DNA from 3 places in the Paenibacillus nitricinens genome. Region 1 is predicted to be linked to each of the others. Evidence: a T-box and tRNA genes for the amino acid it is inferred to sense, from the RefSeq annotation. Region 1 holds a T-box; the other regions hold tRNA genes.
What was found. The T-box of region 1 lies ahead of ACN6KS_RS24485 (arginine--tRNA ligase). A T-box ahead of a tRNA ligase gene usually reads a tRNA of that ligase, here a tRNA-Arg.
Positions count from the first base shown of each region.

Region 2: it encodes a tRNA-Arg, which carries the amino acid that the T-box ahead of ACN6KS_RS24485 (arginine--tRNA ligase) is inferred to sense. The anticodon was not compared.
Region 3: it encodes a tRNA-Arg, which carries the amino acid that the T-box ahead of ACN6KS_RS24485 (arginine--tRNA ligase) is inferred to sense. The anticodon was not compared.

Region 1 is NZ_CP183948.1:5,480,769-5,490,676, reverse strand. Features, by position in the region: gene bglX (beta-glucosidase BglX) at 1-1,585, shown strand, start outside; gene ACN6KS_RS24490 (GH36-type glycosyl hydrolase domain-containing protein) at 1,633-4,977, shown strand; gene ACN6KS_RS24485 (arginine--tRNA ligase) at 5,038-6,903, opposite strand; T-box leader at 6,944-7,160, opposite strand; gene ACN6KS_RS24480 (hypothetical protein) at 7,440-7,799, shown strand; gene ACN6KS_RS24475 (beta strand repeat-containing protein) at 7,850-9,908, shown strand, end outside.
Region 2 is NZ_CP183948.1:948,141-958,048, reverse strand. Features, by position in the region: gene ACN6KS_RS04290 (GreA/GreB family elongation factor) at 132-587, shown strand; gene ACN6KS_RS04285 (YdeI/OmpD-associated family protein) at 689-1,153, opposite strand; tRNA gene ACN6KS_RS04280 (tRNA-Gly) at 1,258-1,328, opposite strand; tRNA gene ACN6KS_RS04275 (tRNA-Pro) at 1,341-1,414, opposite strand; tRNA gene ACN6KS_RS04270 (tRNA-Arg) at 1,445-1,521, opposite strand; tRNA gene ACN6KS_RS04265 (tRNA-Gly) at 1,530-1,604, opposite strand; tRNA gene ACN6KS_RS04260 (tRNA-Leu) at 1,611-1,694, opposite strand; tRNA gene ACN6KS_RS04255 (tRNA-Lys) at 1,710-1,785, opposite strand; tRNA gene ACN6KS_RS04250 (tRNA-Gln) at 1,854-1,928, opposite strand; tRNA gene ACN6KS_RS04245 (tRNA-Asp) at 1,945-2,022, opposite strand; tRNA gene ACN6KS_RS04240 (tRNA-Met) at 2,048-2,124, opposite strand; tRNA gene ACN6KS_RS04235 (tRNA-Met) at 2,197-2,273, opposite strand; tRNA gene ACN6KS_RS04230 (tRNA-Val) at 2,291-2,366, opposite strand; tRNA gene ACN6KS_RS04225 (tRNA-Glu) at 2,373-2,444, opposite strand; tRNA gene ACN6KS_RS04220 (tRNA-Ser) at 2,461-2,553, opposite strand; tRNA gene ACN6KS_RS04215 (tRNA-Asn) at 2,559-2,634, opposite strand; tRNA gene ACN6KS_RS04210 (tRNA-Ile) at 2,638-2,714, opposite strand; rRNA gene rrf (5S ribosomal RNA) at 2,772-2,888, opposite strand; rRNA gene ACN6KS_RS04200 (23S ribosomal RNA) at 2,964-5,892, opposite strand; rRNA gene ACN6KS_RS04195 (16S ribosomal RNA) at 6,126-7,683, opposite strand; gene ACN6KS_RS04190 (S-layer homology domain-containing protein) at 8,067-9,908, opposite strand, start outside.
Region 3 is NZ_CP183948.1:6,114,899-6,124,806, reverse strand. Features, by position in the region: gene pdaB (polysaccharide deacetylase family sporulation protein PdaB) at 1-653, opposite strand, end outside; gene ACN6KS_RS27310 (stage II sporulation protein M) at 765-1,373, shown strand; gene ACN6KS_RS27305 (hypothetical protein) at 1,626-1,856, shown strand; rRNA gene ACN6KS_RS27300 (16S ribosomal RNA) at 2,215-3,772, shown strand; rRNA gene rrf (5S ribosomal RNA) at 3,897-4,013, shown strand; tRNA gene ACN6KS_RS27290 (tRNA-Ile) at 4,059-4,135, shown strand; tRNA gene ACN6KS_RS27285 (tRNA-Ala) at 4,156-4,231, shown strand; rRNA gene ACN6KS_RS27280 (23S ribosomal RNA) at 4,472-7,399, shown strand; rRNA gene rrf (5S ribosomal RNA) at 7,475-7,591, shown strand; tRNA gene ACN6KS_RS27270 (tRNA-Asn) at 7,598-7,673, shown strand; tRNA gene ACN6KS_RS27265 (tRNA-Thr) at 7,675-7,750, shown strand; tRNA gene ACN6KS_RS27260 (tRNA-Glu) at 7,762-7,836, shown strand; tRNA gene ACN6KS_RS27255 (tRNA-Val) at 7,877-7,952, shown strand; tRNA gene ACN6KS_RS27250 (tRNA-Gln) at 7,996-8,070, shown strand; tRNA gene ACN6KS_RS27245 (tRNA-Lys) at 8,076-8,148, shown strand; tRNA gene ACN6KS_RS27240 (tRNA-Leu) at 8,164-8,247, shown strand; tRNA gene ACN6KS_RS27235 (tRNA-Gly) at 8,254-8,328, shown strand; tRNA gene ACN6KS_RS27230 (tRNA-Arg) at 8,336-8,412, shown strand; tRNA gene ACN6KS_RS27225 (tRNA-Pro) at 8,441-8,514, shown strand; tRNA gene ACN6KS_RS27220 (tRNA-Gly) at 8,527-8,600, shown strand; tRNA gene ACN6KS_RS27215 (tRNA-Pro) at 8,615-8,688, shown strand; gene ACN6KS_RS27210 (ImmA/IrrE family metallo-endopeptidase) at 8,790-9,203, opposite strand; gene ACN6KS_RS27205 (helix-turn-helix domain-containing protein) at 9,235-9,663, opposite strand.

The DNA.
Region 1 (9,908 bases):
TCTATCCGAAGGCGGACGGGATTATAATACGGTCGATTTGTCAGAACGTCAGCTAAGGGAATATTATCTGCCAGCCTATCGCGCTGCTCTGGATGAGGGCGCAGAAATGGTGATGACTTCGTTCAACACGATTGACGGAATTCCGATAAGCGGAAACGTTAAGCTGCTTCGTCAGCTGCTGCGTGAGGAATGGGGCTTTGACGGCGTGTTAATCTCGGATTGGGGCGCGGTGAAGGAACTGATCCCGCATGGTGTCGCCGAGGATGAAGCTGAAGCAGCACTTAAAGCTATCAAAGCTAGCGTGGATATCGAGATGATGACGGAGTGTTATGTGCACCAATTACCAGCTCTTGTAGCTGATGGGCAAGTGGACGAAAGCATCATCGATGAAGCCGTACTTCGTATTTTGAAATTGAAGCAAAGATTGGGCTTGTTTGAGAATCCTTTACGCGGGGCAGATGTAGAGAAAGAGCGTGAAGTGATTTTCTGTGAAGATCACCGGACAGCAGCGCGTGAACTAGCAGTTAAATCCTGTGTACTCCTTAAGAATGATCAGGTTTTACCGCTTGCGGCTGAGCAACACATTGCACTAATCGGACCTTTTGCCAATAACGGAGATATTCTTGGACCGTGGTCCTGGTTGGGTTCAACAGAAGAAGCTAGCCGTCTTGCCCCAGCAATGGAAGCTCGTGCTGTTGCGGGTAGAATTACCGTTGCCGAAGGCTCCGGGATTGAGAGCTTTACAGAAGAGCAATGGCTGGAGGCGAAATCGGCAGCATTGGAAGCCGATGTGATTGTGCTGGCACTTGGAGAACATTCGGACATGAGCGGAGAAGCTGGAAGTCGTTCAGATATCCGTTTGCCGGAAGCGCAGCGTGAGCTTTTGCAGCGTATGAAGATGCTGGGCAAGCCTATTGTGGTGGTGTTATTTAACGGACGCCCACTGGATCTTAGTGGCGTGATCGAGAACGCGGATGCTATTCTGGAAGCCTGGTTCCCAGGAAGCGAGGGCGGCGCGGCGATTACCAGCCTACTGTATGGTGACGAGAATCCGTCAGGAAGATTAACGATGTCTTTCCCTGTATCTGTTGGGCAAATTCCGGTCTATTATAATCATTTCAACACTGGACGCCCTCTTGGACCGGGTGCGGACAAACGTTATGTCTCACAATATCTGGACATTCCTAATGAGCCGTTTCTGCCATTTGGCTTCGGTCTAAGTTATACGACATTCAGCTACAGTGAGCCGCTCCTTTCCGGTGAAATCATGACGAAGGATCAGCCTATTAAGGTGATTGTTACGGTGACTAATACGGGCAATGTAAAAGGTGAAGAGGTAGTACAGCTCTATATCCGAGACATTTCAGGAGAAGTTGTCAGACCGATGAAGGAACTGAAGGACTTTGCCAAGTTCAGCCTCTCCCCGGGAGAAAGCAAGGAAGTAAGCTTTACGCTTACGGAAGAACAGCTTCGTTATTATCATAGCGATTTAAGCTTTAGCAGTGATCCGGGCAAATTCAAATTGTTTGTGGGTCCAAATAGCCAAGAGGTTAAAGAACGCGATTTTCGCTTAACATTAGCTTAAGTAGAATATATACGACACACGCTGTCGTAATCGAGGAGTGCAAAAATATGACTACTAATATGAATTCTAACATCCATTTAAACGCTGGAGACTTATCATTCACTTTTACAAACAGTGGGGACTTGTTCCAAGTTCTTCATGAACGGACAATGATCAATCAATTATTGCCTAATATTGTGGATGGCTCCTTATCCAATCTATATTTACGTATTCATAGTAATGGAAGCATTCAAGCTGTTCCTTTGCTGGGCATTCATTCTTCAAGCACTGTACGTAAGGCCGGGAACCGCTTGGTTTGGGAAGGTACTGCGGAAAATATTGAATATCAGGTTATTTTTACTCCTACGGCTCAAGGCGCATGGTTCTGGGATGTGAAGCTTTCGGGACATGAGGCAGATGTGGATCTCGTGTACGGACAAGATGTGGGTATTGCCGATATCGGTGCTGTTCGCAGTAATGAAGCCTACCTGTCACAGTATATTGATCATGCCGTATTCGAGGATCAGTCAAAGGGATATGTAGTATGCTCCAGACAGAATCAACCGCAAGGTGGCAAATTTCCATATCTACAACAGGGTGCAATCACTAAGTCAGCAAGCTTCTCGACAGATGGTTTTCAATTCTTTGGATTGTCTTATAAAGAGACTAATCAACCGGAAAGCTTGAGCCGTGAGCAATTAAGTAATGAAATCTATCAATATGAATTCGCTTATACTGCATTGCAATCGGAGCGGGTGAAATTGAGTGGGGAAGCAAGGTTTGTATTCTACGGATTGTTCAAACAAGATCATCCACAAGCGATCACTACCCTAGAATTTACGAATGATATCGCTGCGGCTTGGGATGCTGTAAAAGATTTACCTTTAGAAGCTGAAGCACCGCTCGAACGTTCTTTCCTCACGAAGGAGCTTGGTGCTCCGCTGGTGGCAGATTCTCTATCAGAGAATGAGATCGAAGGTCTGTTTCCAGTTCGTTATCAAGAGGAGAAAGAAGGAGACGTTCTACTGTCTTTCTTCACTGAAAATTATGAGCATGTAGTCCTAAAAGAGAAGGAATTACGCGTAGAACGCCCACATGGTCATATTCTGATGAGTGGGGATAACGCTCGACTTAACGATAAGGTTATCACGACAACTTCTTATATGTATGGGATTTTCAACTCCCAAGTAGTCATTGGCAATACCAATTTCAACAAGCTAATGTCCAATCCTAGAAATGCGCTTAATATTCCAAAAGCTTCGGGACAACGAATTTATGTGCAGTGGAATGGCGAATACCGTCTACTGACCATGCCATCCCTGTTCGAGGTTGGTTTCAACTATGCCCGTTGGTATTACAGAACAGAAGGCGAATGCTTTATTATTACGAACTACACTACGGCAGATTCTCCGGAAATATTCCTGAATGTGCGTACGGAAAGCGGAAAAGCTTATCGCTATTTAGTCACTAATCAAATCACTATGAACGTTAATGAATACGAGCTTCCATATCAATGCAAGCAAGAAGAGGGAACTGTGACCTTCTCGGCGGACAGAAGCGCACTAAGTGCTGGAGAGTATCCTGACTTGCAGTATAAATTCCAGGTACAGGGAGCGGAGTTTACGCTTCAAGATGAAGGCAGATTCGTTACCAATGCTCCACACACAGATGCACCGTTAGCTGTTCTGGAGTTGTCGGCGAGCAGTGAGTGGACTTTGAATATTCAAGGCCTTCTGGATGGTAAGGAGATTCATTCGAGCAGCCGTACAGTTGAAGAGGAAATTTCCACATACCGCGAGTTCTATAGCGGGGTTATGAATGGCTTCCGCTTGACGCTAGGTGATGGGTCAGAAGGTGAGCTGTTTAAAGTGAATGCTCTGGCTTGGTGGTATACACATAATATGCTCGTCCATTATTCTGTCCCTCACGGGCTGGAGCAATATGGCGGCGCTGCCTGGGGAACTCGTGATGTGTGTCAGGGACCTGTGGAATATTTTATGGCTACGCAAAAATACGAACAGGTTCGTGAAATATTGCTGACGCTGTATGCTCATCAATATGAAGATGACGGTAACTGGCCACAGTGGTTCATGTTTGATAAATATACGAAGATTCAGCAAGAGGAAAGCCACGGGGATATTATTGTGTGGCCGCTCAAAGTGCTTGGAGACTATTTGGCAGTAACTAAAGATTACAGCATTTTGCAAGAAACAGTGCCGTATACTCGTAAGCATAGTTTTGACTTTACAGAGAAAGAAGCGACACTGCTGGATCATGCGCGGAAGGAAGTTGCGTATATTAAGAACCACTTCCTGCATGATACGCATTTGTCTTCTTACGGTGATGGAGATTGGGATGATACACTCCAGCCTGCGAATCCACAGTTGAAGCAATACATGGTTAGTAGCTGGACAGTGGCGCTTACCTATCAGACTCTTAATCAGTTCTCGGAAGTTCTTCGTTCCGTTGATCCAGCGGAAGCAGACGAGCTGAAGGCAATGGTGGATGGTATCCATGAGGATTTCAATACACATATGCTCCAATCTGAGGTGATTCCTGGATTCCTGTATATGGAAGATCCAGAGCAAGTGAAGCTTTTGGTACACCCGAGTGATAAGGAAACAGGAATCCAGTATCGTCTGCTGCCAATGACGCGTAGTATGATCAGTGAGCTATTAACTCCGGAACAAGCCGAAGCTCATTATGAAGTGATCCAAGATAAACTATTCTGTCCTGACGGTGTACGTTTAATGAACCGTCCAGCACAATATGTTGGCGGTGTAAGCAGTCATTTCAAACGTGCAGAGCAAGCTTCTAACTTTGGTCGGGAAATTGGACTTCAATATGTACATGCGCACATCCGTTATGTAGAAGCTATGGCTAAGCTAGGGAAAACCGATCAGGTCTGGAATGGCCTAGCAGCGATCAATCCGATCGGAATTCGCGATGTGGTGCCAAACGCTGAACTACGTCAAGCTAACTCCTATTTCAGTAGCTCGGATGGTAAATTTAACACTCGTTATGAGGCACAGGAGAATTTCGATAAGCTGCGTAATGGTGACGTGGCGGTCAAAGGCGGCTGGAGAATCTATTCCAGCGGTCCTGGGATCTACATGAATCAGTTAATCTCGAATGCACTAGGGATTCGTACCGAAGGCGGAGATTTAATTGTTGACCCCATCCTGCCGGAGTCGCTGGACGGCATGCACTTTAGCTTTGAATATGCAGGTACTAAGGTAGACTTTATCTACCACCTTACGGGTGGGGAGAACAGTCGGATTACTATCAATGGTACAGAAGTGCAGGCTGAAGGTACACTTAATCGCTACCGTAGTGGCGGTGTTCGGATTAAGCGTGAGGACTTTGATCGTCTCTGCGTAGAAGCCGGAAATGTGATTGACATTTATAAGTAAGCTAATCATTAAAGGGCAATCTCTACGATAAGTGTAGAGATTGCCCTTTTTTTTGAAATACTACATACGGCTCGGTGTTGGTAATCCAAGTACTTCTAGCACATCACCTAAAGTGTTCTTAAATCTCGAAGTAAGCCAGAGGCGAAAGGCAATGGTCGCCGCCTCCCCTTTTAAAATCGGACAAGTAGAATAAAAATTATTGAAGAGAGTGGCTAAAGTATGTGCGTAAGTGCAGAGTATATTCGGCGTCAGTTCTACGCTTGCAGAATACAAGGTCTCCTCCCAGAGGCTAAGCTGTCTCAGCAGAGCAAGCTCTGCTTTTTCCATTTCGAGTGGGAATTGAATCTGTGAGGCATCTGTGTGGATTGGGAGGGTGGATTTGCCCAAAACACTACTAGCACGGGCATAGGTGTACATCAGATAAACTCCTGTGTTGCCGGATATTTCGGTAGCCTGTTTGAAGTCAAACACAATTTCTGTTCCCAGATTAAACCGCAGCAGATAATAGCGAATGGCAGCAGCTGCAATGATATGGCTGGGAAGCCCCTCTTTATCGGAGCGTGAATGTTCGATATTCTGTTCCATAAGCTTCACTAAATCGATCACCTTAACACCAATTCCTTGGCGCCCTGACATGGCATAAGAAGATTTTCCTTCCGAAATATTTATTCCCAGCTCGGCTGCGGAAGCCGGACTAAGGGACACCACACCATAACTCACATGATGGAGTTTCGCGGCTTGATCGTTATAACCTAATGCGCCCAAAGCCTGCTTAACCATTTGCTGCGGATATTCCTGTCTATAATCGATCACGTTAATAACACGATCCGCCTGTCCATAGGGCTCCTGGGTTCCAGTTAATCCTGTAGTCCATAAGCCGGACGAGAATTCACTGTAGGTGAAATCCTTGGTTAATAGACCAAATTTCCAGAGGTGATAGGCAATGTCTTTGGCAGTGTAAGTCAGAATACCATTCGAACGTACAAGTACCTTATCCATATGATGATCCTCCGAATCCGCTCCATTGCTAATCGCTGTCCCTTGCTTTAACACCCAGCAGCCTGCCAGCTTACCTTCAGTCTCCTGTACAAAAACCGTGGTTTGCTTCAATTGCTCAGATGCGGCTGCCCAGAATCCCTCTTTTAAAATATTACTTTCCCATACCAGCAGGTCATAGTGAATACCGAAACGCTTCATTTCCTCTACATGTTCTCTCACCATACGTTCAGCGACAAGGTTACCCAGCCACGCCTCATTGCCGTTACCCTGTTCCAGGGCATGCAGCATTTCTGTGCGCTTATGTGTCATCTCTGGATTCTGTGCATATTCTTTATTCACTTTGGCATAAAGATCCCAGCAATAATCACCAAAACGCTGATGATCTCCTTCCAACGGTACATTCAATAAACCAACGACTGTATCCGCTAACTGGTTGCCCAGATCATCGACGTAGTTATGGACCTCTACGTTATGTCCGGTTCTTTTCATTAGTCTGACCAGCGCATCGCCGATGCACGCATTTCTCAGGTGACCAACATGAGCAGCTTTGTTTGGATTGATTGAGGTGTGCTCGATGATGACCTTTTCCCCTGTGCTGTTGGGCAGTTCAAAGGAATGTTTAGCCCATATCCGCCAATCCATGTACAAATTAATAAATCCAGGAGCAGCTACTTCGACCTTTTGTAAAAAGCCTGTGTAGCTCTCTTGTAATTTAAGCTCTGCTTTTACTAACTCTGCTATGACGAGAGGTGATTTGCGCAGGATTTTGGCTAGCTGCATAGCAATATTGCAGGAATAATCACCATGCTCTAGATTAGCGGGCTGCTCGATCAGAATAGGAACATCGTTTGGGTAAGGAATTTCTAAGGTGTGGAATACTTTTTTTACACTTTGTTCAATGCTGTTTTTGATGGTTTGACTTAACATTTTATACCCTCCTTTGAAAATACAAAAAAGCCCTCGTCTCAAAAGAGACGAGGGCTTTAGCGCTCGCGGTACCACTCTCGTTGCTAAACAGACATTTAGCCACCTTACAGGATAACGGTCTTCAGCCGGGACTTCCTACTTGGGTTCAGAAGTCCATCTCACGGGTGCGCTTCATTAAGTGATCTGTACCGGCTTACACTTACCCGGCTCGCTGAGGACTAGAACACCTTAACTACTCTCCCGCTCATCGATGCTTGAATAATTTTAATCAGTATAACGAATATTTTGAAAAAAGCAATAGGGCGAAACTCGGTATCAATCTGGAAACGCTTGAGTTTTAGATTGTCCGATAAGTAATTACAAACTCACAAAACAGAAGGGGCTCTCATTATTGAGTGGAAATTCCTTTGCATAAATGTCCACGCATTAACTTTAAATACAGAATATTACTATATAGAGCTATTAATTATGGATCATATTACTAGTTTTATAGTTTGTATTTTTTCAAATTGAGTGAAAGAGAGGAGTGAATAAAGATGGCATTATTTTCAACCGGACCTATAGATAATAGTCCAATTCTGGGGATCAGACAAACACAAATCGTAACAGTAAAAGTGGTTAATCGGGATTCTCTTAATCCTTATAATCTCGTCATTCAAGGCTTTTTTCTAAATGGATCAAGAACGATGTATGTGAATGAAATGGTAAATCTCACACCTAACCAAGTTCTAACTAGGAACTATTTTGCAGATTTAGATGCATTTGAATTTGTGTTTGCAACATTAGAAGAAGTTGAAGCACAGGTAGGGATCTCGGTCTGGGGAAAACAGGCTTCAGGACAATTGGTAGATCCTCATCGTGTAGTAGCATGGGAGAAGCACGCAGAAATAATCTAAAGGAGTGTTGAGAATTGAGCTATTTATCTACCGGGCCGATAGATAATACCATGGTGGGTGGGATACGACCTACTCAACATGTTACGATCAAAATCGATAACCGAAGCGATGTTACTTCTTCTACGGTTCTCGTCCAAGGATATTATATGGATGGGACAAGAACTTTGTATGTTAGTCAGCTTATTAACGTAATGCCTGAGCAAGTCATAACCAATGATTATTATGCTGATTTTGATGCATTTGAATTTATATTTACGACTTTAAGCCTGGTAGATGATCCTATTCAAGTTTCAGTATGGGGGAAAAATAGCTCAGGGCAAATCGTTACTGCTCACCGACTTGTTCATTCAGAATTACTCGGAGCAACCGTAGGGGCAACTGGGGCTACAGGTGATACAGGAGTGACTGGAGCGACGGGAGCAGACGGAGCTACTGGTGCGACGGGGGCTGATGGAGTAGCTGGTGCAACCGGAGCTGCCGGAGCAACGGGAGCCGATGGAGTGACTGGTGCAACGGGAGCCGATGGAGTAACAGGAGCGACCGGGGCTGATGGAGTGACTGGTACGACCGGAGCCGATGGAGTAACAGGAGCAACGGGAGCCGATGGAGTGACTGGTGCAACGGGAGCCGATGGAGCGACTGGAGCGACCGGAGCCGACGGAGCAACTGGAGCAACGGGAGCCGACGGAGTGACTGGAGCAACGGGAGCCGATGGAGCGACTGGTGCGACCGGAGCCGACGGAGTGACTGGAGCAACGGGAGCCGACGGAGCAACTGGTGCAACGGGAGCCGATGGAGTGACTGGTGCAACGGGAGCCGATGGAGTAACAGGAGCGACCGGGGCAGATGGAGTGACTGGTGCGACCGGAGCCGACGGAGTGACTGGAGCAACGGGAGTCGCTGGAGTGACTGGAGCAACGGGAGTCGCTGGAGTGACTGGAGCAACGGGAGCCGATGGAGCGACTGGTGCGACCGGAGCCGATGGAGCGACTGGGGCGACCGGAGCCGACGGAGTGACTGGAGCAACGGGAGCCGCTGGAGTGACCGGAGCAACCGGAGTCGCTGGTGCAACTGGAGCAACGGGAGCCGCTGGAGTGACAGGAGTAACGGGAGCCGACGGAGTAACAGGAGCGACAGGAGCAACGGGAGCCGACGGAGTGACTGGTGCAACGGGAGCAACGGGAGCCGATGGAGTGACAGGAGTAACGGGAGCCGACGGAGTAACAGGAGCGACAGGAGCAACGGGAGCCGACGGAGTAACAGGAGCGACAGGAGCAACGGGAGCCGACGGAGTGACTGGTGCAACGGGAGCAACGGGAGCCGATGGAGCGACTGGTGCGACCGGAGCCGATGGAGTGACTGGTGCGACCGGAGCCGACGGAGTGACTGGAGCAACGGGAGCCGATGGAGCGACTGGGGCGACCGGAGCCGCTGGAGCGACTGGGGCGACCGGAGCCGACGGAGTGACTGGAGCAACTGGATCCGCTGGAGCGACTGGGGCGACCGGAGCCGCTGGAGTAACAGGAGCGACCGGAGCCGATGGTGCAACAGGAGCAACGGGAGCCGCTGGAGTGACTGGTGCGACCGGAGCCGCTGGAGTAACAGGAGCAACGGGAGCAACCGGAACCGCAGGAGTGACAGGAGCAACGGGAGTCGATGGAGTGACAGGAGCAACGGGAGTCGCTGGAGTGACTGGTGCGACCGGAGCCGCTGGAGTAACAGGAGCGACCGGGGCTGATGGAGTGACTGGTGCGACCGGAGCCGATGGTGCAACTGGTGCAACCGGGGCTGATGGAGTGACTGGTGCGACCGGAGCCGCTGGAGTAACAGGAGCGACCGGGGCAGATGGAGCGACTGGTGCGACCGGAGCCGACGGAGTAACAGGAGCGACAGGAGCAACGGGAGCTGAAGGAGCGACAGGAGCAACGGGAGCAACCGGAACCGCAGGAGTGACAGGAGCAACGGGAGTCGCTGGAGTGACAGGAGCAACTGGAGTAACAGGAGCGACCGGGGCTGATGGAGTGACTGGTGCGACCGGAGCCGACGGAGTGACTGGGGCGACCGGAGCCGATGGTGCAACTGGAGCAACTGGAGCAACGGGAGCCGCTG
Region 2 (9,908 bases), 2.3 Mb from region 1:
TATAGAAGCTGTTATACTGATCAGAAGGTTCCCTCTGGGGGACCTCTATTTGTATAGGAGGGATTGTACAATGGCAACGCGTCATAACAAATTTGCAAAGAATGTGCTACTTAGAGGGGGTGAAATCTACTATGAACCATAGTCTAATTTATGAAGGCTCAAGGACACAATTGGTCCAGCAGCTTATTTATTTTGATGAGGAAAAAATCGCATTTCTAAATCAGTATTTCCCGGAACGAAGCAAACAAAGAAGTAATGCTGAAACGCTGTTGTCCCGTTATTGCTCCGAGTTGGAACAATTACTTTCCCGTTTTAATGGTGAAGAATTGAATTCACTCGTATTGATTGGAAGTCAGCTTCAGCTACGCTACTTAGACGACAATACTACAGATACCTACACCATCGTATTTCCAAACCAGGCAGAACCCAATGATAACAAGATTTCAATGTTCTCGCCTATTGGCATGCAGTTGCTGTTAGCTCAGATCGGCAGTACATGTCAGCTAGCTATACCTTCAGGTGAGTTATCAGTAAAAATCGAAAGTATTAAGTTTGTGAATTGTGGTGAGGTAGCCGTTCTTATTTAAGCCAACTCGCACATATCACCAACATTAACAGCGTCCCTTTCCAATCTTATGGAAGAGGACGCTGTTCATCTATTCAGCCTGCTAAGCACTTCTTCATACTCTTATTTAAGCCTTAAGCCTTCACCCAGTTTACTGACTGATTTATCGATACGAGATGCTCTGGTTTCAGGTTTTTTCGCTGCTTCGATCCAAGACACATATTCCTTCTGATAAGAATAAGCTAGACCGTTAAAATAAGCTTCTGCCTGCTCATGGCTACTCAGCGCATCAAGGAAATCCTCTGGGGCTTCTACCTCCCGTAATTGATGATCTTGCTCCATCGTCATACGCACAATATCACCAGGTTGAGCTTTGGCTAGATCCCTTAGTTCTTTCTTTACCACCATAAAATGCTTTCCGTTTCCATGGGGCATAAGCGTTCCTCTATAGGGGATTCCATTTACACTTCCTTTTACCTGTATTCTGGACTTTGTTTCAAATATTTGTTCGGCATCAAAAGGGACGTTAAGATAAGTCCAGCTCCCGCTTGCATCAGGCCGCACTAATTTAGCTTCGAATTCAAACATAGCTACATCCCCCTCAACTAAAATCCTATGTTCTATTGTATCCATTCGAATGTAACTATACAAAAAAACACCTATCTATAATAGATAGGTGTTTCTTAATTATAAGCGGGTGATGGGAATCGAACCCACGCTATCAGCTTGGAAGGCTGAAGTTCTACCATTGAACTACACCCGCAAAGGTATAAAATCGGGATGACACGATTTGAACATGCGACCCCCTGGTCCCAAACCAGGTGCTCTACCAAGCTGAGCTACATCCCGTCAAAACATGTAATTACTTCGTAATAAAAATGGCGCGCCCTGAGAGATTCGAACTCCCGGCCTTTTGATTCGTAGTCAAACGCTCTATCCAGCTGAGCTAAGGGCGCAAAAATTATGGAGCGGAAGACGGGAATCGAACCCGCGACCCTCGCCTTGGCAAGGCGATGCTCTACCGCTGAGCCACTTCCGCAAAATATGGTGCGCGTGAAGGGACTTGAACCCCCACGTCGTGAAACGCCAGATCCTAAGTCTGGTGCGTCTGCCATTCCGCCACACGCGCACACTTTAAAAATAATGGTGAGCCATGAAGGACTCGAACCTTCGACACCCTGATTAAAAGTCAGGTGCTCTACCAACTGAGCTAATGGCTCGCAAGATGGGGTCCCCGAAAAGTATTCGGATTCACCTTCAGAGAGTAACTTCACTTTTTGGGGTGAAGTGGCTGGGGATATAGGATTTGAACCTATGCATGACGGAGTCAAAGTCCGTTGCCTTACCGCTTGGCTAATCCCCAACAATAATTAACTAAATGGCGGAACCGACGAGATTCGAACTCGCGATCTCCTGCGTGACAGGCAGGCATGTTAGGCCAACTACACCACGGTTCCAAAGACATAATGCATAAGTGAAAATTGGTTGCGGGGGCAGGATTTGAACCTGCGGCCTTCGGGTTATGAGCCCGACGAGCTACCGGGCTGCTCCACCCCGCGTCATTTAATAATTATATACTATTCATTTACACTTCGCCAGCTAGTCCCAAAACATCATGCTTAAGGAAAATTTGGTTGCGGGGGCAGGATTTGAACCTGCGGCCTTCGGGTTATGAGCCCGACGAGCTACCGGGCTGCTCCACCCCGCGTCGTTCTTAAATGAATATGGTGGAGGCTGAGGGGATCGAACCCCCGACCCTCTGCTTGTAAGGCAGATGCTCTCCCAGCTGAGCTAAGCCTCCATGTTATGACCCGTATGGGATTCGAACCCATGTTACCTCCGTGAAAGGGAGGTGTCTTAACCCCTTGACCAACGGGCCATGCTAATAAAATTTGTGGCGGAGAGAGAGGGATTCGAACCCTCGAGACGCTTGTGGCGCCTACACGATTTCCAATCGTGCTCCTTCGGCCAAACTCGGACACCTCTCCATAAATGGCTCCCCGAACAGGACTCGAACCTGTGACAACTCGATTAACAGTCGAGTGCTCTACCAACTGAGCTATCAGGGAATATGGTGGGCCTTAGTGGACTCGAACCACCGACCTCACCCTTATCAGGGGTGCGCTCTAACCAGCTGAGCTAAAGGCCCTTTTAAGACATTTAAATATTAAGGGCAAAAAAAATACCACGGGTAATGTGGTTGTCCGCTTGGCGGCGTCCTACTCTCCCAGGACCCTTCGGTCCAAGTACCATCGGCGCTGGAGGGCTTAACGGTCGTGTTCGGGATGGGTACGTGTGGAACCCCTCCGCTATCGCCACCAAACGGGCATTTACATCGTAAATGCTCAGGCTTGAGTCGCCTGAAAACTGAATCCGAATCGAATTTGCGTCTTAAATATAGGATAAGCCCTCGACCGATTAGTATTGGTCAGCTCCATGCATTACTGCACTTCCACCTCCAACCTATCTACCTCGTCGTCTTCAAGGGGTCTTACTAATTGGGAAATCTCATCTTGAGGGGGGCTTCACGCTTAGATGCTTTCAGCGCTTATCCCGTCCGTACGTAGCTACTCAGCCATGCTCCTGGCGGAACAACTGATGCACCAGCGGTACGTCCATCCCGGTCCTCTCGTACTAAGGACAGCTCCTCTCAAATTTCCTGCGCCCACGACAGATAGGGACCGAACTGTCTCACGACGTTCTGAACCCAGCTCGCGTACCGCTTTAATGGGCGAACAGCCCAACCCTTGGGACCTACTTCAGCCCCAGGATGCGATGAGCCGACATCGAGGTGCCAAACCTCCCCGTCGATGTGGACTCTTGGGGGAGATAAGCCTGTTATCCCCAGGGTAGCTTTTATCCGTTGAGCGATGGCCCTTCCATGCGGTACCACCGGATCACTAAGTCCGACTTTCGTCCCTGCTCGACTTGTAGGTCTTGCAGTCAAGCTCCCTTATGCCTTTGCACTCTTCGAATGATTTCCAACCATTCTGAGGGAACCTTGGAACGCCTCCGTTACTCTTTAGGAGGCGACCGCCCCAGTCAAACTGCCCGCCTGACACGGTCCCCGTACCGGATTACGGTACTAGGTTAGAACCTAGATACGATCAGGGTGGTATCCCAACGGCGCCTCCACCGAAGCTTGCGCTCCGATTTCTACGGCTCCCACCTATCCTGTACAGATCGTACCCAAATTCAATATCAAGCTGCAGTAAAGCTCCATGGGGTCTTTCCGTCTTGTCGCGGGTAACCTGCATCTTCACAGGTATTAAAATTTCACCGGATCTCTCGTTGAGACAGCGCCCAAGTCGTTACGCCATTCGTGCGGGTCAGAATTTACCTGACAAGGAATTTCGCTACCTTAGGACCGTTATAGTTACGGCCGCCGTTTACTGGGGCTTCGGTTCATAGCTTCGGGTTACCCCTAACCACTCCCCTTAACCTTCCAGCACCGGGCAGGCGTCAGCCCGTATACTTCGCCTTGCGGCTTCGCACAGACCTGTGTTTTTGCTAAACAGTCGCTTGGGCCTTTTCACTGCGGCCCCCTCGTGCTATTCACACTACCGGGGCACCCCTTCTCCCGAAGTTACGGGGTCATTTTGCCGAGTTCCTTAACGAGAGTTCTTCCGCGCGCCTTAGAATTCTCTTCTCGCCTACCTGTGTCGGTTTGCGGTACGGGCACCTTCTCCTGGCTAGAGGCTTTTCTTGGCAGTGTGAGATCATGACCTTCGCTACTGTAATTTTCGCTCCCCATCACAGCCCAGCCTTAATGATGTGCGGATTTGCCTACACATCAGCCTCACTGCTTAGACGGACATATCCATCAGTCCGCGTCACTACCCTCCTGCGTCACCCCATCGCTCATAGCGGATTACGGTGGTACAGTAATTTCAAACTGTTGTCCTTCGACTACGCCTTTCGGCCTCGCCTTAGGTCCCGACTTACCCTGAGCGGACGAGCCTTCCTCAGGAAACCTTGGGCTTTCGGCGGATCAGATTCTCACTGATCTTTTCGTTACTCATACCGGCATTCTCACTTGTATGCTGTCCAGCGCTCCTTACGGTACACCTTCAACCCACATACAACGCTCCCCTACCCCAGATACATACGTATCTAGCCATAGCTTCGGTGGTGTGTTTAGCCCCGTTACATTTTCGGCGCAGAGTCACTCGACCAGTGAGCTATTACGCACTCTTTCAATGGTGGCTGCTTCTAAGCCAACATCCTGGTTGTCTGTGCAACTCCACATCCTTTCCCACTTAACACACACTTGGGGACCTTAGCTGATGGTCTGGGCTGTTTCCCTTTTGACAATGGATCTTAGCACTCACTGTCTGACTCCCGGCAATAAGTATATGGCATTCGGAGTTTGACTGAGCTTGGTAATCCTTGCGGACCCCGCACCCAATCAGTGCTCTACCTCCACTACTCTTATACCGAGGCTAGCCCTAAAGCTATTTCGGGGAGAACCAGCTATCTCCGAGTTCGATTGGAATTTCTCCGCTACCCCCACCTCATCCCCGCATTTTTCAACATGCGTGGGTTCGGGCCTCCAGTGCGTGTTACCGCACCTTCACCCTGGACAGGGGTAGATCACACGGTTTCGGGTCTACGTCCACATACTCATTCGCCCTATTCAGACTCGCTTTCGCTGCGGCTCCGTCTTCTCGACTTAACCTTGCATGTTAAACGTAACTCGCCGGTTCATTCTACAAAAGGCACGCCATCACCCATTAATAGGGCTCTGACTTTTTGTAAGCACACGGTTTCAGGTTCTATTTCACTCCCCTTCCGGGGTGCTTTTCACCTTTCCCTCACGGTACTGTTTCACTATCGGTCGCCAGGTAGTATTTAGCCTTAGCAGATGGTCCTGCTGGATTCATACGGGGTTTCACGTGCCCCGCACTACTCGGGATCCGTCTCGGAGAGAACACAGTTTAGGCTACAGGGCTTTTACCTCTATCGCGGGCCTTTCCAGACCTCTTCACCTACCATATTCCTTTGTAACTCCATGTGAGACGTCCCACAACCCCTAAGAGCAAGCTCTTAGGTTTAGGCTGTTCCGCGTTCGCTCGCCGCTACTGACGGAATCACTATTGTTTTCTCTTCCTCAGGGTACTTAGATGTTTCAGTTCCCCTGGTCTGCCTCTACATCTCCTATGTGTTCAGAGATGAGTAACTGCGAATTACCACAGCTGGGTTTCCCCATTCGGACACCCCCGGATCAAAGCTTGCTTACAGCTCCCCGAGGCAGTTTCGTTGTTCGCCACGTCCTTCGTCGGCTCCTGGCGCCTAGGCATCCTCCGTGTGCTCTTATTAGCTTAACCTTGATTTTTCCTAAGAAAAATCTCACTAATAACATTTACTTGTTTGCACAAGTTGCTAAAAGATGTTCTAAAACGCAAATTCGTTTCGGTATCCAGTTTTCAAGGATCAAGTCTTACTTGAGAGCTTAAACTCTCAAAACTGAGCAACGAGTGAGTAACAGGCCTAAACCTGAGATTGTGGAAGTTTAACTTCCGATTTGAATGTCTCCATTGCAGGAAACGATTCTCCATAGAAAGGAGGTGATCCAGCCGCACCTTCCGATACGGCTACCTTGTTACGACTTCACCCCAATCATCTACCCCACCTTCGGCGGCTGGCTCCCTTGCGGGTTACCCCACCGACTTCGGGTGTTGTAAACTCTCGTGGTGTGACGGGCGGTGTGTACAAGACCCGGGAACGTATTCACCGCGGCATGCTGATCCGCGATTACTAGCAATTCCGACTTCATGCAGGCGAGTTGCAGCCTGCAATCCGAACTGAGACCGGCTTTGATGGGATTGGCTTCACCTCGCGGCTTCGCTTCCCGTTGTACCGGCCATTGTAGTACGTGTGTAGCCCAGGTCATAAGGGGCATGATGATTTGACGTCATCCCCACCTTCCTCCGGTTTGTCACCGGCAGTCACTCTAGAGTGCCCAACATTACTTGCTGGCAACTAAAGTTAAGGGTTGCGCTCGTTGCGGGACTTAACCCAACATCTCACGACACGAGCTGACGACAACCATGCACCACCTGTCTCCTCTGTCCCGAAGGCCGCCACTATCTCTAGTGGATTCAGAGGGATGTCAAGACCTGGTAAGGTTCTTCGCGTTGCTTCGAATTAAACCACATACTCCACTGCTTGTGCGGGTCCCCGTCAATTCCTTTGAGTTTCAGTCTTGCGACCGTACTCCCCAGGCGGAGTGCTTACTGTGTTAACTTCGGCACCAAGGGTATCGAAACCCCTAACACCTAGCACTCATCGTTTACGGCGTGGACTACCAGGGTATCTAATCCTGTTTGCTCCCCACGCTTTCGCGCCTCAGCGTCAGTTACAGCCCAGAAAGTCGCCTTCGCCACTGGTGTTCCTCCACATATCTACGCATTTCACCGCTACACGTGGAATTCCACTTTCCTCTTCTGTACTCAAGTCACCCAGTTTCCAGTGCGACCTCAGGTTGAGCCCAAGGTTTAAACACCAGACTTAAATGACCGCCTGCGCGCGCTTTACGCCCAATAATTCCGGACAACGCTTGCCCCCTACGTATTACCGCGGCTGCTGGCACGTAGTTAGCCGGGGCTTTCTTCTCAGGTACCGTCACTCCGATAGCAGTTACTCTACCGGACGTTCTTCCCTGGCAACAGAGCTTTACGATCCGAAAACCTTCATCACTCACGCGGCGTTGCTCCGTCAGACTTTCGTCCATTGCGGAAGATTCCCTACTGCTGCCTCCCGTAGGAGTCTGGGCCGTGTCTCAGTCCCAGTGTGGCCGTTCACCCTCTCAGGTCGGCTACGCATCGTCGCCTTGGTGGGCCGTTACCCCACCAACTAGCTAATGCGCCGCAGGCCCATCCCTCAGTGACAGATTGCTCCGTCTTTCATTCTTTCTTCAGGAGAAGAAAGAAATTATCCGGTATTAGCTACCGTTTCCGGTAGTTATCCCAGTCTAAGGGGCAGGTTGCCTACGTGTTACTCACCCGTCCGCCGCTAAGTTATTTTGAAAGCAAGCTTTCAAAATAACTCCGCTCGACTTGCATGTATTAGGCACGCCGCCAGCGTTCGTCCTGAGCCAGGATCAAACTCTCCAATTAGTATTGAAAAGAGCGATATGCTCATTTTGAAACATCTGACGAGAAAATTAATTCTCTTTTTTTGGATTTCACTTTCGTGATTTCCTACTCACTCGTTGTTCAGTTTTCAAAGATCAAGTTCTCGTTGTCGCCATTTAATGTCTCAGCAGCAACTCTTATACTATATCATGTTCGGCTATTTAATGTCAAGCTCTTTTTTTAACTTCTTTTTCGAGCTCGGCATGTGTATTTCTTGGCCGGACTTAGAATATATCATGTATAGAGATTCATTGCAAGTGTTATTTGTAAAAAGTTATTGAAACACAAAAGAGCCCCAGCCGATATGCTGAGACCCCTTTGTTCAATACTTACTGAGCTTAAGTTCTTTTCACCCTGTTACTAGATTATTTCTGCCCTTTTTCTAATAATGCAAGGATTATGGTAACAGCCTCTGCTCTTGTTGCCTTCTGGTTAGGTGCAAATTTATTCTGCCCTACACCATTCACAAGGCCTGATTTCGCTGCTGCTGCAATATACGGCACAGCCCATGCTGGTACATCCTTAGCATCATTGAAGGTTAATGTCGCTTTCGGATCTACTGTAATACCAAGAGCACGAACAACCATAACTGCTAACTCTGTACGTGTTAGCTCCTGTGTAGGACGGAATGTCCCATCATCATAGCCACTGATAATTTGCAGAGATACAGCCTGTGCTACAAAAGACTTAGCCCATGCTGGAATCTTCGCAGCATCTTTAAAGCTTGATGTGTCACCACTGTCCGGCAATTGTAATGCACGTGCCAGCATTGTGATAAATTCAACCCGATTTACTTTCTGATTCGGACGGAAAGTATCATCCGGATACCCGCTAACGAAGCCAGTTGCTACTGCTTTCTCAATAACTGCTGCAGCCCAGTGATTGCTAGTATCCGTTAAAGTTGGCTTGTTAACTGGCGTTGCAGTTGGTGAAGGTGGCGTTGCAGTTGGTGAAGGTGCCGTTGTCGGTGCTGGTGTAGCTGTTGGCGCTACTGTTAGTGTTGGTGTTGCTGTCGGTTTTGTTGTTGGTGTCGTTGTTGATGGCGCTGTTGTTGGTGCTGTTGTTGGTGCTGTTGTTGGTGCTGTTGTCGGCTCTGTTGTTGGCGTTGGTGTCGGTGTAACTCCACCATTCTCATCGCCCTTAACAATACCGAACTCTTCAAGAACATATGGTTTAGCCTCATTAACATTCTGATCAATCTCATAAGATACAGCTGTCAGCTTCCCTGCATCTACAGTGATACCCACAAAGGTCTGAACTTGACCGCGCATTGGACGCGTAGCATCACTTGGGTCCGCTCCGTATTTAGCAGCTGTATTCTCATTGGCTACTTCAAAGAGATTATAATACGCATCTCCCAACTCAGGTTTCATGTTCTTGTAGTAAACCTTTGCTCCTGCTGTAGCTGGAATCAGATAGATCGTTCCATCTGGGTTTACTGTGTACTCCACAGTTTGACCATTAAAGCTTTCCTTGATCTTCACTGTGTCTGCTGCAGTTCCGTCAGCCTTGATTGGCTTCGTCCGTGCATAAATATGGTCGTGGCCTTGAAGAACCAAGTCAATGCCCAGTTCAGCCATCATTGGAGCGACCTTCGCTCTTTCTCCATTAGCACCCATAATATCTTTGTCAGTAGCGTGGTTAGAGGTTGTGTATGGTCCTTTATGCATAGCGACGATAATCCACTTCGCCCCAGCAGCCTTCGCTGCTTTTACATCGGCCTTCATCCAATCCAACTGTGCTTTGCTGAAGTTAGCATATTCATCCGAATTTTCATTCGTGTTCAAGACTACAAAGTGCGCATTGCTGTAATCATAGGAATAGTATGCTCCCGTTTCTGTTGGTGAGCCTGCGGCTTCCTTAATATTGTAGTGCTCATAGAAGGCATTCGCTTTATCCTCATGGTTTCCCGCAACTGGAACAATAGTCGTATTGAGCAAGGTTTCCTGTGAATGGCCAAGCAACCAATTCCATTGTGATTCATTGGTTCCAGTATCTACGATATCTCCGTTAATCGCCACAAACTCAGCATCCGGGAATGTCGTAAGTGCTTTTGCCATCGTTTCTCCAGAAAGAATAGCCTCATCTTCCGTCTTAGCTTGTGTGTCCGCCAGGTCGATGAAAGTAAATGCACCTGTCTTAGCAGCCGTTTCGAAAGTTCCCACTGCACTCCACAACCCTAGTGCTTTATCACCTACACGGAAGTA
Region 3 (9,908 bases), 630 kb from region 1:
TCATGTGTTTGTTTACAGGAATCACTGGCATGTAGAAGGACAATATCACCTGGATGCGCTTTTGTCGTTACACGCTTCACGATATTGTCTACGCCGATGTTCTTCCAGTCCAGGGAGTCTGTATCCCATTGAATGACCTTGTAACCGAGATCGCTGGCAACCTGAAGGACTCTTTTGTCAAAATCACCATTAGGCATACGAATCAAATTGGGTTCAGTGCCGGTTAATTCGGTAAGTACGGTGTGAGCCGTTGAGATCTGTGTACGAATTTCTTCGTTGCTTAGTGTGCTGTAATTAACGTGTTTATGACCATGACTTCCAATTTCAAAACCTGCATTTTTGATGTTAGTTACAATGTCTGGGTGAGTTTTACTCCATGGTGAAGACAGGAAGAAGGTGGCTTTGTCCACTTTCTTGTCTTCAAGTACCTTCAAAATTGGTTCGGGTCTTTTCTCCCCCCAGCTAATATCGAAGGTCAGGGCAATCAGCTTCTTCTCTGTGGGTACACTGTAGATCGCGGAAGGTCCGGATTCAGAAAAAACGGTTATGTTTCCCCTCTCGACATAGACAACTCCAGCAGCAAGAAGCACAGCGGCGAAGATATAGATGAATCGTTTAATCTTTTTGCCGCTGAATACATAAAAAGAATTCATAATGACAGCGCTCCTCTCCCATGCGAAATGCTTGTTTGTTCTAAATGTATGCTCGTACCGCAAGGTTATGACCTAAGAAACAGAGATCACTATTTCAGGAGGGTATTTATGTTGTCGTTCTTCACGTTTATTAAAGATCTAAAAACAATCCGGAAGGCTTTATTGCTATCCTGTCTGCTCTTCGCAGTAGGAGCGGTTGTAGGGTGGGTAGCTACTAGCAGTCTGGAGAAGCTATTGGTTCAGCAATTAGAGGGGCTCAGTGAAATCAGTGGCAGCCTTAGAGATTCTTCTAATCCGCAATGGAGCTTCTTTGTATTTATATTTTTGAATAACAGCATCAAGGGTGTTCTTATCATATTTTTAGGAGCGTTGTTCGGGATACTGCCAGCCATATTCTTATTTATTAACGGAGCGGTTATCGGCTATCTGATTCATTTATCAGCACTGCAAGGACAGGATTTGTTCGAACTAATAGTAAAAGGACTGCTGCCACATGGGATTATAGAGATTCCAGCGATCATTATTGCTTGTGCATTTGGACTTCAGTTCGGTGGGAAAGTACTTTCAAGTATATTTAGCTCATCCACTAAAAAAGAGAACAGAGGTGTAGACTGGACTTCATTCATGCGTCAAACACTTACAGCATCTATTTGGACAGTAATCCTGTTATTTGTAGCTGCCATCATTGAAAGTACAATTACTTTTTCGCTTTTATCATAAAACTTCCGGGAATGGAGCATACCATTAAAACCATTCATCCAAGGATTGCCTAAAGGTCAGAAGTATATAATCGTGGAGAAACCATAAAGGGAATTTTTAATAATTATGGTTATAAAAAGAGTACTCCGGTTAATCTAGTGTAGTAGGATCTTAAGGCAGCTTTCTCCATGAGATGGACTAACTAATTATGTACAAGGGGTTTTGGGTTTTAGTGAATGCGTTACTTGCAACTTCATGAAGGAGGCCAAGCATATGTTGGGAATGTTGTTCAACGAAAAAGAATGCAAGGAACTGGATTATGTTTTGCGGAAAGAACTTGATGAGATGCTGTTAGATTTGAGCGATCAGCGCTTGGACCAAAATATCAGGCATGCCATCGCCAATAGATATAAGACTGTATTTCGTATGTATGCTCGTTTTGCTCCTCAGAAAGAACTTTCCAAGTATGCGTGGGGTGGACGTTCTTCTCAGTATAAACACTAAGGATAGGCGGTAAATGCAAGAGTCTTATATGAATTTAAGATTTTTTAATAAAATAGCTTGACTAAAAAGGAGTGCTCGTGATAAATTATATCTCGCGCTCCTTTTGCTTGTGTAAAAGGGAAGCGAAAGGCAAGAAAAATTGAAAAAAACTTTTTCGAAAAAAAGACTTGCCAAACAATGAAACACTGTGATATATTATAAAGGTCGCCGCTGACAAACAACGACGACGAAATGAGAGACATTGATCTTTGAAAACTGAACAACGAGTGAGTGGGAAATCACGAAAGTGAAATCCAAAATTAGAGAATTAATTTTCTCGTCAGATGTTTCAAAATGAGCATATCGCTCTTTTCAATACTAATTGGAGAGTTTGATCCTGGCTCAGGACGAACGCTGGCGGCGTGCCTAATACATGCAAGTCGAGCGGAGTTATTTTGAAAGCTTGCTTTCAAAATAACTTAGCGGCGGACGGGTGAGTAACACGTAGGCAACCTGCCCCTTAGACTGGGATAACTACCGGAAACGGTAGCTAATACCGGATAATTTCTTTTTTCTCCTGAAGAAAGAATGAAAGACGGAGCAATCTGTCACTGAGGGATGGGCCTGCGGCGCATTAGCTAGTTGGTGGGGTAACGGCCCACCAAGGCGACGATGCGTAGCCGACCTGAGAGGGTGAACGGCCACACTGGGACTGAGACACGGCCCAGACTCCTACGGGAGGCAGCAGTAGGGAATCTTCCGCAATGGACGAAAGTCTGACGGAGCAACGCCGCGTGAGTGATGAAGGTTTTCGGATCGTAAAGCTCTGTTGCCAGGGAAGAACGTCCGGTAGAGTAACTGCTATCGGAGTGACGGTACCTGAGAAGAAAGCCCCGGCTAACTACGTGCCAGCAGCCGCGGTAATACGTAGGGGGCAAGCGTTGTCCGGAATTATTGGGCGTAAAGCGCGCGCAGGCGGTCATTTAAGTCTGGTGTTTAAACCTTGGGCTCAACCTGAGGTCGCACTGGAAACTGGGTGACTTGAGTACAGAAGAGGAAAGTGGAATTCCACGTGTAGCGGTGAAATGCGTAGATATGTGGAGGAACACCAGTGGCGAAGGCGACTTTCTGGGCTGTAACTGACGCTGAGGCGCGAAAGCGTGGGGAGCAAACAGGATTAGATACCCTGGTAGTCCACGCCGTAAACGATGAGTGCTAGGTGTTAGGGGTTTCGATACCCTTGGTGCCGAAGTTAACACAGTAAGCACTCCGCCTGGGGAGTACGGTCGCAAGACTGAAACTCAAAGGAATTGACGGGGACCCGCACAAGCAGTGGAGTATGTGGTTTAATTCGAAGCAACGCGAAGAACCTTACCAGGTCTTGACATCCCTCTGAATCTGCTAGAGATAGCAGCGGCCTTCGGGACAGAGGAGACAGGTGGTGCATGGTTGTCGTCAGCTCGTGTCGTGAGATGTTGGGTTAAGTCCCGCAACGAGCGCAACCCTTAACTTTAGTTGCCAGCAAGTAATGTTGGGCACTCTAGAGTGACTGCCGGTGACAAACCGGAGGAAGGTGGGGATGACGTCAAATCATCATGCCCCTTATGACCTGGGCTACACACGTACTACAATGGCCGGTACAACGGGAAGCGAAGCCGCGAGGTGAAGCCAATCCCATCAAAGCCGGTCTCAGTTCGGATTGCAGGCTGCAACTCGCCTGCATGAAGTCGGAATTGCTAGTAATCGCGGATCAGCATGCCGCGGTGAATACGTTCCCGGGTCTTGTACACACCGCCCGTCACACCACGAGAGTTTACAACACCCGAAGTCGGTGGGGTAACCCGCAAGGGAGCCAGCCGCCGAAGGTGGGGTAGATGATTGGGGTGAAGTCGTAACAAGGTAGCCGTATCGGAAGGTGCGGCTGGATCACCTCCTTTCTATGGAGAATCGTCTTTTGCAATGAAGACATTCAAATCGGAAGTTAAACTTCCACAATAGAACCTTCGGGTTCGAACACTCACTCGTGTTCAGTTTTGAAAGAGTAAGTCTCTTTCATATACGTTTGGTGGCGATAGCGGAGGGGTTCCACACGTACCCATCCCGAACACGACCGTTAAGCCCTCCAGCGCCGATGGTACTTGGACCGAAGGGTCCTGGGAGAGTAGGACGCCGCCAAGCGGACAACCATTCATTGGTTGATTCACAATGTTATATATGTTATATGGGCTTTTAGCTCAGTTGGTTAGAGCGCACCTCTGATAAGGGTGAGGTCGGTGGTTCGAGTCCACCAAGGCCCACCATATAACTTTATATCTTTTATGGGGCCATAGCTCAGCTGGGAGAGCGCCTGCCTTGCAAGCAGGAGGTCAGCGGTTCGATCCCGCTTGGCTCCACCATAATTTTAATTTAATACCTTCTTTAAACATTGATCCTTGAAAACTGGATACCGAAACGAATTTGCGTTTTAGAACATCTTTTAAGCTAAACTTGTGTAAACAAGTGAAGAATTAATAGTGATGCTGAGCGAAGGTTTTGGATTGTAAGCGACTTTTGGCTTTAAACAGAAATGCGAACGGATTTATTCGAGAGCGCTGTTTAAAACAAGATGAGCGAATAAGCCAATAACCAGAGCGATTGGTTAAGCTAATAAGAGCACACGGAGGATGCCTAGGCGCCAGGAGCCGACGAAGGACGTGGCGAACAACGAAACTGCCTCGGGGAGCTGTAAGCAAGCTTTGATCCGGGGGTGTCCGAATGGGGAAACCCAGCTGTGGTAATTCGCAGTTACTCATCTCTGAACACATAGGAGATGTAGAGGCAGACCAGGGGAACTGAAACATCTAAGTACCCTGAGGAAGAGAAAACAATAGTGATTCCGTCAGTAGCGGCGAGCGAACGCGGAACAGCCTAAACCTAAGAGCTTGCTCTTAGGGGTTGTGGGACGTCTCACATGGAGTTACAAAGGAATATGGTAGGCGAAGAGGTCTGGAAAGGCCCGCGATAGAGGTAAAAGCCCTGTAGCCTAAACTGTGTTCTCTCCGAGACGGATCCCGAGTAGTGCGGGGCACGTGAAACCCCGTATGAATCCAGCAGGACCATCTGCTAAGGCTAAATACTACCTGGCGACCGATAGTGAAACAGTACCGTGAGGGAAAGGTGAAAAGCACCCCGGAAGGGGAGTGAAATAGAACCTGAAACCGTGTGCTTACAAAAAGTCAGAGCCCTATTAATGGGTGATGGCGTGCCTTTTGTAGAATGAACCGGCGAGTTACGTTTAACATGCAAGGTTAAGTCGAGAAGACGGAGCCGCAGCGAAAGCGAGTCTGAATAGGGCGATTTAGTATGTGGACGTAGACCCGAAACCGTGTGATCTACCCCTGTCCAGGGTGAAGGTGCGGTAACACGCACTGGAGGCCCGAACCCACGCATGTTGAAAAATGCGGGGATGAGGTGGGGGTAGCGGAGAAATTCCAATCGAACTCGGAGATAGCTGGTTCTCCCCGAAATAGCTTTAGGGCTAGCCTCGGTATAAGAGTAGTGGAGGTAGAGCACTGATTGGGTGCGGGGTCCGCAAGGATTACCAAGCTCAGTCAAACTCCGAATGCCATATACTTATTGCCGGGAGTCAGACAGTGAGTGCTAAGATCCATTGTCAAAAGGGAAACAGCCCAGACCATCAGCTAAGGTCCCCAAGTGTGTGTTAAGTGGGAAAGGATGTGGAGTTGCACAGACAACCAGGATGTTGGCTTAGAAGCAGCCACCATTGAAAGAGTGCGTAATAGCTCACTGGTCGAGTGACTCTGCGCCGAAAATGTAACGGGGCTAAACACACCACCGAAGCTATGGCTAGATACTATGTATCTGGGGTAGGGGAGCGTTGTATGTGGGTTGAAGGTGTACCGTAAGGAGCGCTGGACAGCATACAAGTGAGAATGCCGGTATGAGTAACGAAAAGATCAGTGAGAATCTGATCCGCCGAAAGCCCAAGGTTTCCTGAGGAAGGCTCGTCCGCTCAGGGTAAGTCGGGACCTAAGGCGAGGCCGAAAGGCGTAGTCGAAGGACAACAGTTTGAAATTACTGTACCACCGTAATCCGCTATGAGCGATGGGGTGACGCAGGAGGGTAGTGACGCGGACTGATGGATATGTCCGTCTAAGCAGTGAGGCTGATGTGTAGGCAAATCCGCACATCGTTAAGGCTGGGCTGTGATGGGGAGCGAAAATTACAGTAGCGAAGGTCATGATCTCACACTGCCAAGAAAAGCCTCTAGCCAGGAGAAGGTGCCCGTACCGCAAACCGACACAGGTAGGCGAGAAGAGAATTCTAAGGCGCGCGGAAGAACTCTCGTTAAGGAACTCGGCAAAATGACCCCGTAACTTCGGGAGAAGGGGTGCCCCGGTAGTGTGAATAGCACGAGGGGGCCGCAGTGAAAAGGCCCAAGCGACTGTTTAGCAAAAACACAGGTCTGTGCGAAGCCGCAAGGCGAAGTATACGGGCTGACGCCTGCCCGGTGCTGGAAGGTTAAGGGGAGTGGTTAGGAGCAATCCGAAGCTATGAACCGAAGCCCCAGTAAACGGCGGCCGTAACTATAACGGTCCTAAGGTAGCGAAATTCCTTGTCAGGTAAATTCTGACCCGCACGAATGGCGTAACGACTTGGGCGCTGTCTCAACGAGAGATCCGGTGAAATTTTAATACCTGTGAAGATGCAGGTTACCCGCGACAAGACGGAAAGACCCCATGGAGCTTTACTGCAGCTTGATATTGAATTTGGGTACGATCTGTACAGGATAGGTGGGAGCCGTAGAAATCGGAGCGCAAGCTTCGGTGGAGGCGCCGTTGGGATACCACCCTGATCGTATCTAGGTTCTAACCTAGTACCGTAATCCGGTACGGGGACCGTGTCAGGCGGGCAGTTTGACTGGGGCGGTCGCCTCCTAAAGAGTAACGGAGGCGTTCCAAGGTTCCCTCAGAATGGTTGGAAATCATTCGAAGAGTGCAAAGGCATAAGGGAGCTTGACTGCGAGACCTACAAGTCGAGCAGGGACGAAAGTCGGACTTAGTGATCCGGTGGTACCGCATGGAAGGGCCATCGCTCAACGGATAAAAGCTACCCTGGGGATAACAGGCTTATCTCCCCCAAGAGTCCACATCGACGGGGAGGTTTGGCACCTCGATGTCGGCTCATCGCATCCTGGGGCTGAAGTAGGTCCCAAGGGTTGGGCTGTTCGCCCATTAAAGCGGTACGCGAGCTGGGTTCAGAACGTCGTGAGACAGTTCGGTCCCTATCTGTCGTGGGCGCAGGAAATTTGAGAGGAGCTGTCCTTAGTACGAGAGGACCGGGATGGACGTACCGCTGGTGCACCAGTTGTTTCGCCAGAAGCATGGCTGGGTAGCTACGTACGGACGGGATAAGCGCTGAAAGCATCTAAGCGTGAAGCCCCCCTCAAGATGAGATTTCCCAATTAGTAAGACCCCTTGAAGACGACGAGGTAGATAGGTTGGAGGTGGAAGTGCAGTAATGCATGGAGCTGACCAATACTAATCGGTCGAGGGCTTATCCTATATTTAAAACGCAAATTCAATTCGGATTCAGTTTTCAGGCGACTCAAGCCTGAGCATTTACGCTGTAAATGCCCGTTTGGTGGCGATAGCGGAGGGGTTCCACGCGTACCCATCCCGAACACGACCGTTAAGCCCTCCAGCGCCGATGGTACTTGGACCGAAGGGTCCTGGGAGAGTAGGACGTTGCCAAGCGGATATTCCCTGATAGCTCAGTTGGTAGAGCACTCGACTGTTAATCGAGTTGTCACAGGTTCGAGCCCTGTTCGGGGAGCCATGCTCTCATAGCTCAGCAGGTAGAGTGCTTCCATGGTAAGGAAGAGGTCACCGGTTCGAATCCGGTTGAGAGCTCCACAGATTTGCAAGGCCCGTTGGTCAAGGGGTTAAGACACCTCCCTTTCACGGAGGTAACATGGGTTCGAATCCCATACGGGTCACCAACTTTTACTTGTACTTACCCTTAGAGGGTCCCATAGATATGGAGGCTTAGCTCAGCTGGGAGAGCATCTGCCTTACAAGCAGAGGGTCGGGGGTTCGATCCCCTCAGCCTCCACCATAATCTTCCTGAGAGATTGTGGGCAACATAGAGTTACCATCAATGGGGATTAGCCAAGTGGTAAGGCAACGGACTTTGACTCCGTCACTCATAGGTTCGAATCCTATATCCCCAGCCAAGTGCGAGCCATTAGCTCAGTTGGTAGAGCACCTGACTTTTAATCAGGGTGTCGAAGGTTCGAGTCCTTCATGGCTCACTTTTATTATTACATGCGCGTGTGGCGGAATGGCAGACGCACCAGACTTAGGATCTGGCGTTTCACGACGTGGGGGTTCAAGTCCCTTCACGCGCACCACTTATTGCGGACGTGGCTCAGCGGTAGAGCATCGCCTTGCCAAGGCGAGGGTCGCGGGTTCGATTCCCGTCGTCCGCTCCATAATTTTGCGCCCTTAGCTCAGCTGGATAGAGCGTTTGACTACGAATCAAAAGGCCGGGAGTTCGAATCTCTCAGGGCGCGCCATTTTTATTAAGCACTTATAGTATTATAACGGGATGTAGCTCAGCTTGGTAGAGCACCTGGTTTGGGACCAGGGGGTCGCATGTTCAAATCGTGTCATCCCGATTTTTCACCTTTGCGGGTGTAGTTCAATGGTAGAACTTCAGCCTTCCAAGCTGATAGCGTGGGTTCGATTCCCATCACCCGCTCCATAATTTTATAGTAACGGGATGTAGCTCAGCTTGGTAGAGCACCTGGTTTGGGACCAGGGGGTCGCATGTTCAAATCGTGTCATCCCGATACTCAGCTTAATTGCTCTTAGATAGCTCTTACTTCGGTAAGAGCTTTTTTTGTTATGTATAGAATTAAAACACGCATAAATTCATATAACATATGTTCTATCATTCTTCCAAAAGAAACTGTACTTCTGATGGAATGCCAATCCGTAGATAATAACTTTTACAGGATTCTTCTTGCTCAGGATTACTGCCTATGGATAGTAGCTTTACAGCAAAAACGTTAGCTTGACGCTCAAGCTTGCCAGGAGAGAAGTAAGAGCTTTCTTCCAGGAAAAAGCGGTTAATCCCCTTGTGAAGGCGATCATGACCTAATTCATGCGCACAAACGAAGCGCTGCCACTCAACTGGCAACTCATTATGAATGACGATAAATCTTCTTCTTAGTTTTCGGTAATATAATCCCTTTGTGCCTGTCCCAAGGTTCATGAAACGAATGTGAATACCTAGCGCTGAGGCTAGTTCGAACGGACAGTTGGTTTTATATTTTTTAATCAGATTATTAATCAGTTCATCCATATTCTTCACCTGCAGCATGTTAGTGTAGTTATTAAGTGTTGTTAGATTTATTTCTCTTGTTCATCTGTTTGGCTTCCCAGAATAATCCGGTCAGTACATCTTTTATCCTCTGCTTGTCATCCTTGTCTAATGGAATTCCATCAAACATCAGCTCTCCATCATCCTCCAGCATTTTACGAAAGTCACGCTTATCCTTGCTTGTAGCCCACTCTGGGACAATCTCTTCGCTTGGAAGGGGATGTTCCTGTAAATAGCCTGCCTGATCCATTAACTCCTCGTAAGGGACGCCTGTAGCCTCAGCAATTTTGCGTAAAGTAGTTGGCTTAGGCACGCCTCTTAGACCATTTTCAATTCGTGAAATTTGTGAACCGCTAATCCCCGCTGCTGCTGCCAATTGATTAATCGTTAATCCCTTTGCTTCGCGAAGTCCCTTCATGTAATCCCCAAATTCTATTGTCATCTCAACCACTCCTTATAGAATGATGCTTATATTATTAATATAAGTCATTTTTGCCAATTGGTAAACAACAAAGCGCATGTTATTGCCAAAAGGCAAGATAATGGAGGGAAATCTATTCTATTTCGCCCAAAACAGACGAATACGGGGTTTTACGAGATTGGTAGAGAAGTGGTATATTATAGAAAAATACGAACAGAATACGAACACTAATATATTTTAGCACATTGCTTAGGAAACTTCCGCAA